Regions from separate parts of the Pseudomonas sp. Van50 genome, predicted to be linked through region 2. Evidence: predicted binding sites of a transcription regulator. Region 2 holds the regulator's gene; each other region holds the start of a gene.
The links. Region 2 encodes FliA, which starts transcription of late flagellar genes. Its sites were predicted from a motif close to CTAAAGTTTNNNNNNNNNNNGCCGNTAA; they were not measured.
Positions count from the first base shown of each region.

Region 1: the regulator FliA is predicted to act here: its motif matches at 1,680-1,707, upstream of ACZ5M5_RS02085 (methyl-accepting chemotaxis protein).
Region 3: the regulator FliA is predicted to act here: its motif matches at 1,841-1,868, upstream of ACZ5M5_RS13120 (methyl-accepting chemotaxis protein).

Region 1 is NZ_AP024343.1:483,903-487,178, forward strand. Features, by position in the region: gene ACZ5M5_RS02085 (methyl-accepting chemotaxis protein) at 1-1,639, opposite strand, end outside; gene ACZ5M5_RS02090 (16S rRNA (uracil(1498)-N(3))-methyltransferase) at 1,769-2,476, opposite strand; gene tatC (twin-arginine translocase subunit TatC) at 2,473-3,270, opposite strand; gene tatB (Sec-independent protein translocase protein TatB) at 3,267-3,276, opposite strand, start outside.
Region 2 is NZ_AP024343.1:1,904,147-1,907,422, reverse strand. Features, by position in the region: gene ACZ5M5_RS08410 (protein phosphatase CheZ) at 1-477, opposite strand, end outside; gene ACZ5M5_RS08405 (chemotaxis response regulator CheY) at 496-867, opposite strand; gene fliA (RNA polymerase sigma factor FliA) at 1,034-1,777, opposite strand; gene fleN (flagellar synthesis regulator FleN) at 1,774-2,604, opposite strand; gene flhF (flagellar biosynthesis protein FlhF) at 2,720-3,276, opposite strand, start outside.
Region 3 is NZ_AP024343.1:2,983,780-2,987,055, reverse strand. Features, by position in the region: gene ACZ5M5_RS13120 (methyl-accepting chemotaxis protein) at 1-1,702, opposite strand, end outside; gene ACZ5M5_RS13115 (MipA/OmpV family protein) at 1,974-2,768, shown strand; gene ACZ5M5_RS13110 (response regulator transcription factor) at 2,768-3,276, shown strand, end outside.

The sequences.
Region 1 (3,276 bases), 1.4 Mb from region 2:
TGCGGCTGTTGTCCATGATGGTCGCGACCTGTTCAGTACCGGCTTGCAGGCCCACGATCAGTTCTTCGATCTCTTCCGTGGACTTCTGGGTGCGCTGGGCCAGGCTGCGGACTTCGTCGGCCACCACCGCGAAACCACGCCCGGCTTCGCCGGCGCGGGCCGCTTCGATGGCCGCGTTGAGGGCCAGCAGGTTGGTTTGCTGGGCCACGGACTTGATCACGTCCAGGACGCTGCCGATCTTGTCGCTTTCACGTTTCAAATCGCCCATGGCTGCGGTGGAGTTGCCCACTTCCTTGGCCAGCCGTTCGATCTGAGCGATGGCTTCGCCGACGACCTTGTCGCCTTCACGAGCCTGCTGATCGGCTGCGACGGCCGCTTCGGAGGCTTCCTCGGCGTTGCGCGCGACTTCCTGCACCGTGGCGGTCATTTCGTGCATGGCGGTGGCGACCTGATCGGTTTCCACTTTTTGGCTGTTGACCCCGGCGCTGGTCTGCTCGGTCACGGCTGAAAGCTGTTCGGCGGCACTGGCGATCTGGGTAACGCCTTCGCTGATGCCGCCGATCAATTGCCGCAGGCCCACGGTCATGCTTTGCATGGCGCGTTGCAGTTGGCCCAGTTCGTCGCGACGGTCAGAGGTGAGGTTGTGGGTCAGGTCGCCAGCAGCCACGCGCTCGGCAACCTTCAAGGTCTCGCCGAGCGGGCCCACGATCTGCCGGGTGATGAACAGCGCGGCGATCACGCCAAACAGCAGCGCCAGGGCGGCCGCTACGATCAGGACCATCTTGGCTTGGGCGGCGTCGCGGTCACGCACGGCTGTCTGGGACACGGTCAGCTTCTGGCTGGCATCCATCAGTATCTGACCCTGCTCGCTCATGCGCTGGAGGGCAGCGGCGTTGTCGATTTGCGAGTCGCGGAACTGGGCGACCGCCGCGCGATAGAGGTTGAACGAGTCGCTGGCCTGCTGCAGGTTGGCTGCGTGTTCCTGGGGCAACTGGTCTGGCAGGCGCGCAAGCAGTTTGAGGACGGCGTCGATGGCATCGAGGGCGGGTTGCTGGGCGTCGCTCTTGCCGCTGTAGGTGTAGCCGCGGACCTGGTAACGGGCTTGCTGGATGGCCTTGCTCAGGGTGACCACGCTGTTGAACGACGTGACGTCGCCGGCTTGCAGCATCAACTTTTCAACTTCGGCGACGCGGGCCACGGCGTTGTCGGCGCTGGCACCGAGTTTACTGCGTGCATCTTCGCGGCTTACGGTAGCGCGGGTCATCTGGGCGAAGGCGCCTTTGTATTCGGCGACGGCGGCCAATTGCTTGTCGATCAGCGCGACGTCGGCCGGCTGTTCGATCAACTCGCGAGCGGTTTTCAGCCCGGCCTCGAGCTTGCCAAGCAGATCGTTGACCGCTTGCGGTCCTTTCTCGCCCCGCGTGGTGTTGTAGTCGATGCTGGCCAGGTTCAAGTCTTTGCTCAAGTCGTTGAGACTGGCAATGAACCCCAATTTATCGCCCCGGCTGATGACATTGCCCAGGCTGGACCAGCCGGTGAATGCGATCATCAAGGTGAGGAACAACACCAAGCCGAAGCCTGCGCCGAGTTTGCGATTGACGCTTACATTTCCCAGACCCTGGGCAAGCCACCGGAACATGCTGATACTCCCTGGAGCGTTGAATTGGTTTTATGGATCTGTATCGGCGGCTTTGGAGGGATCTGTAGAAAATAGGCGCTGGGTGCTCCCTCGCCACAAGGATCATGTGCCTGTGTGAGTGTTGCCGGGTCAGAACAACCGGGCAAGCAGCGCCGTAACCGCAGTCTCGACCCGCAGGATTCGTTCGCCCATTTGAACCGGTTGCAGGCCGGCCTTGCCCAGCAGGTCGATCTCGTAGGGAATCCAACCGCCTTCGGGGCCGATGGCCAAGGTCACCGGTTCTATCAGCGCTCGCGGGCAGGGCGGGTGGTTGCCAGGGTGGCCGACCAGGCCGAGGGTGCCATTCGCGATGGCCGGCAGGCGGTCCTCGACGAAGGGTTTGAAGCGTTTTTCGATGATGATCTCTGGCAGCACGCTGTCCCGGGCTTGTTCCAGGCCCAGGATCAGTTGCTCGCGGATGGCCTCGGGCTCCAGGAACGGCGTCTGCCAAAAGCTCTTTTCCACGCGATAGCTGTTGACCAGCACTACCCGCGGCACGCCCATGGTGGCGACCGTCTGGAACACTCGCCTGAGCATTTTCGGACGCGGCAGCGCCAGCACCAGGGTCAACGGCAACTTGGCCGGCGGCGGCTGGTCGAGGGTCACTTGCAGTTCGGCCTCGCGAGCTTCCAGGCGCAGCACCTGGGCCGAGCCCATCAACCCACCGATGCGCCCGACCCGCAGGCTGTCCCCGACGGCACTGCGATGGACTTCCTGCATGTGGGTCAACCGGCGATCGCTGAGGATGACGCGGTCAGGCCCGATGAAATCGGCCTCTTCGAGCAGCAGCAGGTTCACGCTTGGGTCGCTGGCGGCTGGTCGTTGTGGTCATCGACCGGCTGGTCCTCGGGTTCTTCTTCCCGGCGCTTGCGCACCAGCCCACCGAACAGGATGCCGATCTCGAACAGCAGCCACATCGGCACCGCCAGCAGGGTCTGGGAGAAAATGTCCGGCGGGGTCAGGATCATGCCGACCACGAAGCAGCCGATGATCACGTAGGGGCGGATCTTCTTCAGGTAGGCCACGTCGACCACGCCGATCCACACCAGCAGTACCACGGCCACGGGGATTTCGAACGCCACGCCGAAGGCGAAGAACAGCGTCATGACGAAATCCAGGTAGCTGCTGATGTCGGTCATCATCTCCACGCCCGCCGGGGTGGCGGCGGCGAAGAACTTGAAGATCAGCGGGAACACCAGGTAATAGGCGAAGGCCATGCCGGTGTAGAACAGCAGGATGCTGGACACCAGCAGCGGCACGGCGATGCGCTTTTCATGCTTGTACAGGCCCGGTGCGATGAAGCCCCAGATCTGGTGCAGGATCACCGGGATCGCCAGGAACAGCGAGACCATCATCGTCAGCTTCAATGGCGTCAGGAACGGCGACGACACGTCGGTGGCGATCATTGTCGCGCCTACCGGCAGGTACTGGCGCAGTGGCGTGGAGACGAAGGTGTAGATCTGCTGGGTGAAGGAAAACAGCCCGGCGAAGATGATGAACACCGCCGCGACGCAACGCAGCAGGCGGGTGCGCAACTCGGTGAGGTGCGATACCAGCGGCATCGGCTGGTCGTTTTCAGGGATATCGCTCATGGGGCT
Region 2 (3,276 bases):
GCGGTTCTCGGTGCTGCTGCGCGTCAGGAAACCGTCGACCCGGCGGGCCAGCTCCCGAAACTCTTCAGCACCGACTTCACGACGCATGAACCGGCCCCAGTCGGTGCTCAAGGCCTGGGCCTCTTCGCTCAGGCCATTGACCAGCGGCGTTGCGCTTTCCACCAGATCCATGGTGCGGTTGGCCGCGGCTTCGGTCAGTTTGACCACATACCCCAGGCGCTCGGTGGCGTCGGTGATCTGCGAGACTTCCTCGGCCTGCGGCATGTGCGGGTCGATCTGGAAATTGACAATCGCGCTGTGCAGTTCACGCGTGAGCTTGCCCACTTCCTGATACAGACCGCGGTCACGGGTCTGGTTGAGCTCATGGATCATTTGAACCGCATCGCCAAAGCGACCTTTTTCAAGGCTGTCGACCAGTTCGCGGGCATGTTTTTTCAGGGTCGATTCGAAATCGCCCATTGAAGATTCGTTGTCCATAGCTCCCCCGTGGCGCCGTTAACCGATGCGTTCGAAGATTTTTTCGATCTTCTCTTTCAACGCCTGGGCCGTGAAGGGTTTGACCACATAGCCGTTTACACCGGCCTGGGCCGCTTCGATGATCTGCTCGCGCTTGGCTTCGGCAGTGACCATCAACACCGGGAGATGCTTGAGTTTTTCGTCGGCACGCACCTGGCGCAGCAGGTCGATACCGGTCATGCCTGGCATGTTCCAGTCGGTGACCAGAAAATCGAAGTTGCCACTGTGCAACATCGGGAGCGCAGTGGTCCCGTCATCTGCTTCGGCCGTGTTGGTGAACCCAAGGTCACGCAACAGGTTTTTAATGATCCGCCGCATCGTTGAGAAGTCATCAACGATGAGGATTTTCATGTTCTTGTCCAATTCGACCTCCAAGCAGTCTTAAACGCGCCCAGCACCTGGACGCGCCATTTCAATCAATCCGGCACAACACTCGACAACGGTCTGGAGCACAACGGATGGAGACTGGCACAGCACCTGCCAGGCCAGCCTCGTCGCAGTGTCCCCACACTGCCTGTCAACGCGCTCGCCACTCCCCCAAACGCCCCCGCAAACGGGCCGCGCACTGGCTGTGTAACTGGCTGACCCGCGATTCGCTGACCCCCAGGACCTCACCGATTTCCTTGAGGTTCAGCTCTTCGTCGTAGTACAGCGCCAAGACCAGCCGCTCACGCTCCGGCAAATTGGCAATCGCATCCGCCAGCGCACTCTGGAAACGTTCATCTTCCAGGTCACGCGACGGCTCCATGTGAGCACTCGCGTTATCCTCGTGCAGCCCTTCGTGTTCGCCGTCCTGCAACAGGTCGTCGAAACTGAACAGGCGGCTGCCCAAGGTATCGTTCAAAATCCCGTAATAATCGTCGAGACTCAACTGGAGTTCGGCCGCAACTTCGTGATCTTTAGCGTCACGCCCGGTTTTAGCTTCAATTGCCCGAATCGCGTCACTGACCATGCGGGTATTGCGGTGCACCGAACGCGGCGCCCAATCGCCCTTGCGGACCTCATCGAGCATCGCCCCGCGAATGCGGATACCGGCATAGGTCTCGAAACTGGCACCTTTGCTGGCGTCGTATTTGTTCGACACTTCAAGCAGGCCGATCATGCCGGCCTGGATCAAGTCCTCGACCTGGACACTGGCCGGCAACCGCGCCAGCAAGTGGTAGGCAATACGCTTGACCAGTGGCGCATAACGCTCGATCAATTCGTATTGGGCGTCCCGTGCCGATTTTTTGTAGAGATGGTTGTAACCGCTGGCTGTCATAGCACGGGCCCTGCTGTTTGTTGCACAAGACGCTCGACGAAAAATTCCAGATGCCCGCGGGGGTTGGCCGGCAGTGGCCAGGTATCGACCTTCTGGGCGATCGCCTTGAACGCCAGCGCGCATTTGGAACGTGGAAAAGCTTCATAAACGGCGCGTTGCTTCTGGACGGCCTTGCGTACGCTTTCGTCGTACGGCACGGCGCCGACGTATTGTAGGGCGACGTCCAGGAAGCGATCGGTGACCTTGGTCAACTTGGCGAACAGGTTGCGCCCTTCCTGCGGGCTCTGGGCCATATTGGCCAGGACGCGGAAGCGGTTCATGCCATAGTCGCGGTTCAGCAGTTTGATCAGGGCGTAGGCATCGGTGATGGACGTCGGTTCGTCGCAGACCACCAGCAGCACTTCCTGGGCGGCGCGGACGAAACTGACGACCGAGTCGCCGATGCCGGCCGCGGTGTCGATCACCAGCACATCGAGGTTGTCGCCGATGTCGCTGAAGGCCTGGATCAGGCCCGCGTGCTGGGCCGGGGTCAGGTGGACCATGCTCTGGGTACCGGAGGCAGCCGGCACGATGCGAATCCCGCCAGGTCCCTGCAACAGCACGTCGCGCAGTTCGCAACGGCCCTCGATCACGTCCGCCAGGGTGCGTTTGGGGGTAAGCCCCAGCAGCACGTCGACGTTCGCCAGGCCCAGGTCGGCGTCCAGCAGCATGACCCGTCGGCCAAGCTCTGCCAGAGCCAGGGACAAGTTCACTGACACGTTAGTCTTCCCGACGCCACCTTTGCCGCCGGTCACCGCGATCACCTGTACGGGATGCATGCTGCCCATGTTCGTTCTTTACCTTGTCTTCTTAGACGGAGGCCACATTACTGGCTGCGCGTTCGCATAAGGAACAATGCATGGCAGACCATCGATGTAGGTACAAAAAATATTCATGATTACCTCAGCCGACCTGCTTGGTCGGGCTGTGGTAGATGTCAGCGAACATGTCAGCCATGGCTTCTTCGCTGGGTTCTTCCTGCATTTGCACACTCACGGCACGACTGACCAGTTGATGACGGCGCGGCAGATGCAAATCATCCGGGATCCGCGGCCCATCGGTCAGGTAGGCCACCGGCAGTTCATGACCGATCGCCAGGCTCAACACCTCGCCCAGGCTTGCCGTTTCGTCCAGCTTAGTCAGGATGCAGCCAGCCAGTCCGCAGCGTTTGTAGCTGTGGTATGCGGCGGTTAGAACCTGTTTCTGGCTGGTGGTTGCCAACACGAGATAATTTTTTGACTTGATACCGCGTCCGGCCAGGCTTTCGAGCTGCATGCGCAGGGCCGGATCGCTGGCTTGCAGGCCGGCGGTATCGATCAGCACGACGCGTTTGCGCAGCAGCGGCTCCAGCGCCTGGGCCAGGGATTGGCCCGGATCCACATGGGTCACCGACACATTGAGGATCCGGCCCAGGGTCTTGAGTTGTTCCTGGGCACCGATGCGGAAACTGTCCATGCTCA
Region 3 (3,276 bases), 1.1 Mb from region 2:
TCGCCCCGTCCTGAGCCTTGTCCAGGGTCTGTTGCATGGACAGCGCCGCACGATCCGACCCGGCTTGCAGGTTGCTGATCATCTGTTGAATGTTGCCCGTGGACTCCTGCGTCTTTTGTGCCAGGGTGCGCACCTCGGAGGCGACCACCGCAAACCCGCGCCCATGATCACCGGCCCGCGCCGCTTCAATCGCCGCATTGAGCGCCAGCAGATTGGTCTGTTCGGCAATGCCGCGAATCACGTCGAGCACGGAAGAGATCGCATCGCTTTCCAGCTTGAGATCACCAATGATCCCCGCGGTCTCCTCGGCCTGCCCGGACAATTGACGAATCAGCCCGATGGTACTTTCGATTTCCACGCGCCCTTGCGCCGTGCTGAGGTTGACCTGTTGCGACATGTGCGCCGCATCGTTGGTACTTTGCGCCACCTCGCGCACCGTGGCGCTCATCTGATTGATCGCGGTGGCCACCTGCTCGGTGCCTTGGCGCTGTTGCTCGACACTCGCACTGGTCTGGACCGTCACCGTGGAAGACTCTTGCGCGGCGGTGGCCACCTGCGCCGTGGCATTGCCGATTTCCTGCACGACTTCGCTGATCTCCTGCGCCATGCGATTGAGGTTGCGCGAGATCTGGCCGAATTCATCCCGACCCTCGTACGTGGCCCTGGCAGTGAGATCACGTTGTGCCAGGCCGTTCAGGGCCCGGTTCACATCGCGTACCGCCAAATCGATCATACGGATGATCACATACGACAGCACCGTCACCGCCAGCAGCGCCACGACGACCGCACCGAGGGTCAACCACAACGCACGGCTGGCTTCATCGCGCCCGTGTACCGCCAGGCGGCTGACGTTTTGACCGAGGGCTTCCTCCACTTGGCCCATCATGTCGATGCGCTGAGTGGAGAGTTCAAACCAGGCCTCTGGCTTGATGCCCAGCGACTGCCCCAATGGCACTTCGAAAGCCAGGCGCTGCAACTTGCCCACTTCGACCGCAGCGGGTTTGAGCATCTGCTCGGTAAACTGTTGAAGCAAGGCTGGCTGGGCCTGGCGACGGAATGCGTCGGAATAAGCCGAGAACTCGCCGAGATTACGGCTAAAGCGCGACAACAATGTCTCGTCGAAACGGTCCTGACTGAATACCAGGCCCAGCACGACCCGCTCGCGTCCAGCCCGCTCTTTCATCTCGATAAACTGATTGAGCGCACCGAGTGCATGAACAATGGTGGCGTTGTTGATCGTCGCTTCCAAAGAGTGGGTATAGCCCACGAGCGCTTGAATGATCTCGGTATAACGAACACCCGATTCGGTGCTGCTGATACCCAACTTATCCACTTGCCCACGGATGGCGGGCAGTTGCGCCAAGGCCTGGAGGACGTTGTCCAATTGTGCGCTCCCCGACGCAGACAACCGGCTCACCACCTCGACAGAAGCATTGGAATCCTGGCGCGCCTGGGCCATCCGCTCGCCCATGGACTTGCCCGCGCTGCCCAGGAACACCCCGCTGGCGCCGCGTTCACGCTGCAATACCGTAATCAGTTGGCTCAACTTCTGCGCCGTGGCGCTGGCGGTGACCGTGGCGTCCATATCGCGCAGTGTCTTGTAGTTATCCACGACAAAGACGCCGGCCAAAATCAGGAATCCCAACAAGGGAAGGAGCAGGATCAATAAAAGTTTCAGACGCAGCGGTGCATTCCTGAGCATTTCCGTTCAAGCCTCATTTAAAAATGAATTAGTGACGCGTGAACTTATTGTAAGAAGGCTGTTATACACGCTGACTTGACGTGATCTTAGCGCAATACCAAATAGCCATCACCCCTGATATTGCACCGCTTGGCACATATAACGGCCATGAAGCGGGAATATGTATTTGCCTTGATCGAGGTCAAGCTTTCGACAAATAACCGTAAGTATCCGGTAAGGGAAGACGCTCAACGATAGGCGCGCATTTCATCCTGTCCCGTTGGAGCACCCCATGCATTTGCTGCGCTTAGCCGTTTCCACCATCCCGAGCCTGATCCTACTGACTGCGCCCCCTTCAGCGCTGGCCGCACAGGCCGCCGAACCTGAAACCGCCAAACCGTCTTCGTCCTGGGGGCTGGGGGTCGGCGCCATCAGCAGCCAGCAGCCCTATACCGGCATCGATCGTGGCAACAAGGCGATACCGCTGATCTACTTCGAGAACGAATACCTGCGGGTGTTCGGCCCGAACGCCGAGGTCAAGCTGTCGCAGGTCGAGATCAACGACACCCAGCACATCGATTTCAGCCTCGTGGGCCAGTACGACTTCAGTGGCTATGATGCCGATGACTCGCGGGTTTTCGATGGCATGAGCGACCGTAAAAGCAGCTTCTGGGCCGGAGCGAAAGTGCAGTGGCACACCGACTGGGTGGACGCCCACGCCGAGTGGCTGGCGGATGTATCGGGCAACAGCAAGGGGCAGCGCTTCAACCTGGGCCTGGAGCGGACCTGGCGACTCGACGACCACATGACCCTCACGCCCCACGTGACGGCGATGTGGCAGGACAAGAAATACGTCGATTATTATTTTGGCGTGCGCGACAGTGAAGCCCGCATCGATCGCGCGGCCTATGATGGCAAGTCCGCCCTCAATACCGAGTTTGGCGTCCGGGGAAACTACATGTTCGATAAGCACCACTCTGTGTTCCTCGATATCAAGGCGACCCGCTTCGCCAGTGAGATCAAGGACAGCCCGCTGGTAGATCGTTCTACCGACAGCGCGCTGTTCGGCTACCTGTACCGCTTCTGATGAGCCGCATTCTGTTGGTCGAGGACCACGAACGCTTGGCCCAACTGGTCAGCACGGGATTGACGAACGCCGGGATCGCCGTCGATGTGATCAACCGCATGGACGGTGCATGGGCGGCCATCCTGCGGGTGCCCTACCAGGCGCTGATCCTCGATCGCGGCTTGCCGGACGGCGATGGGCTTGTCTTGTTGAAGCGCCTGCGCAGCGCCGGGCTTGGCCTGCCGTGCCTGGTGCTCACGGCACGGGATGCCCTGCATGATCGGGTACAGGGGCTCGATGCCGGTGCCGATGACTATCTGCCCAAGCCGTTTGCCATGGATGAAATGGTTGCCCGGGTGCGGGCTTTGCTGCGGCGCCCCGTGGACTGTCGCCCACTGGCGCCCAGCCACGGTGACCTGAGCCTGCAACCCGAGACCGGCACTCTGTGCTGTGCGAATGAAAGCATTACCCTGGCGCCGGCGGAAATGCAGATCATGTTGCTGCTGTTGCGCAAGCCTGGGGAAATCGT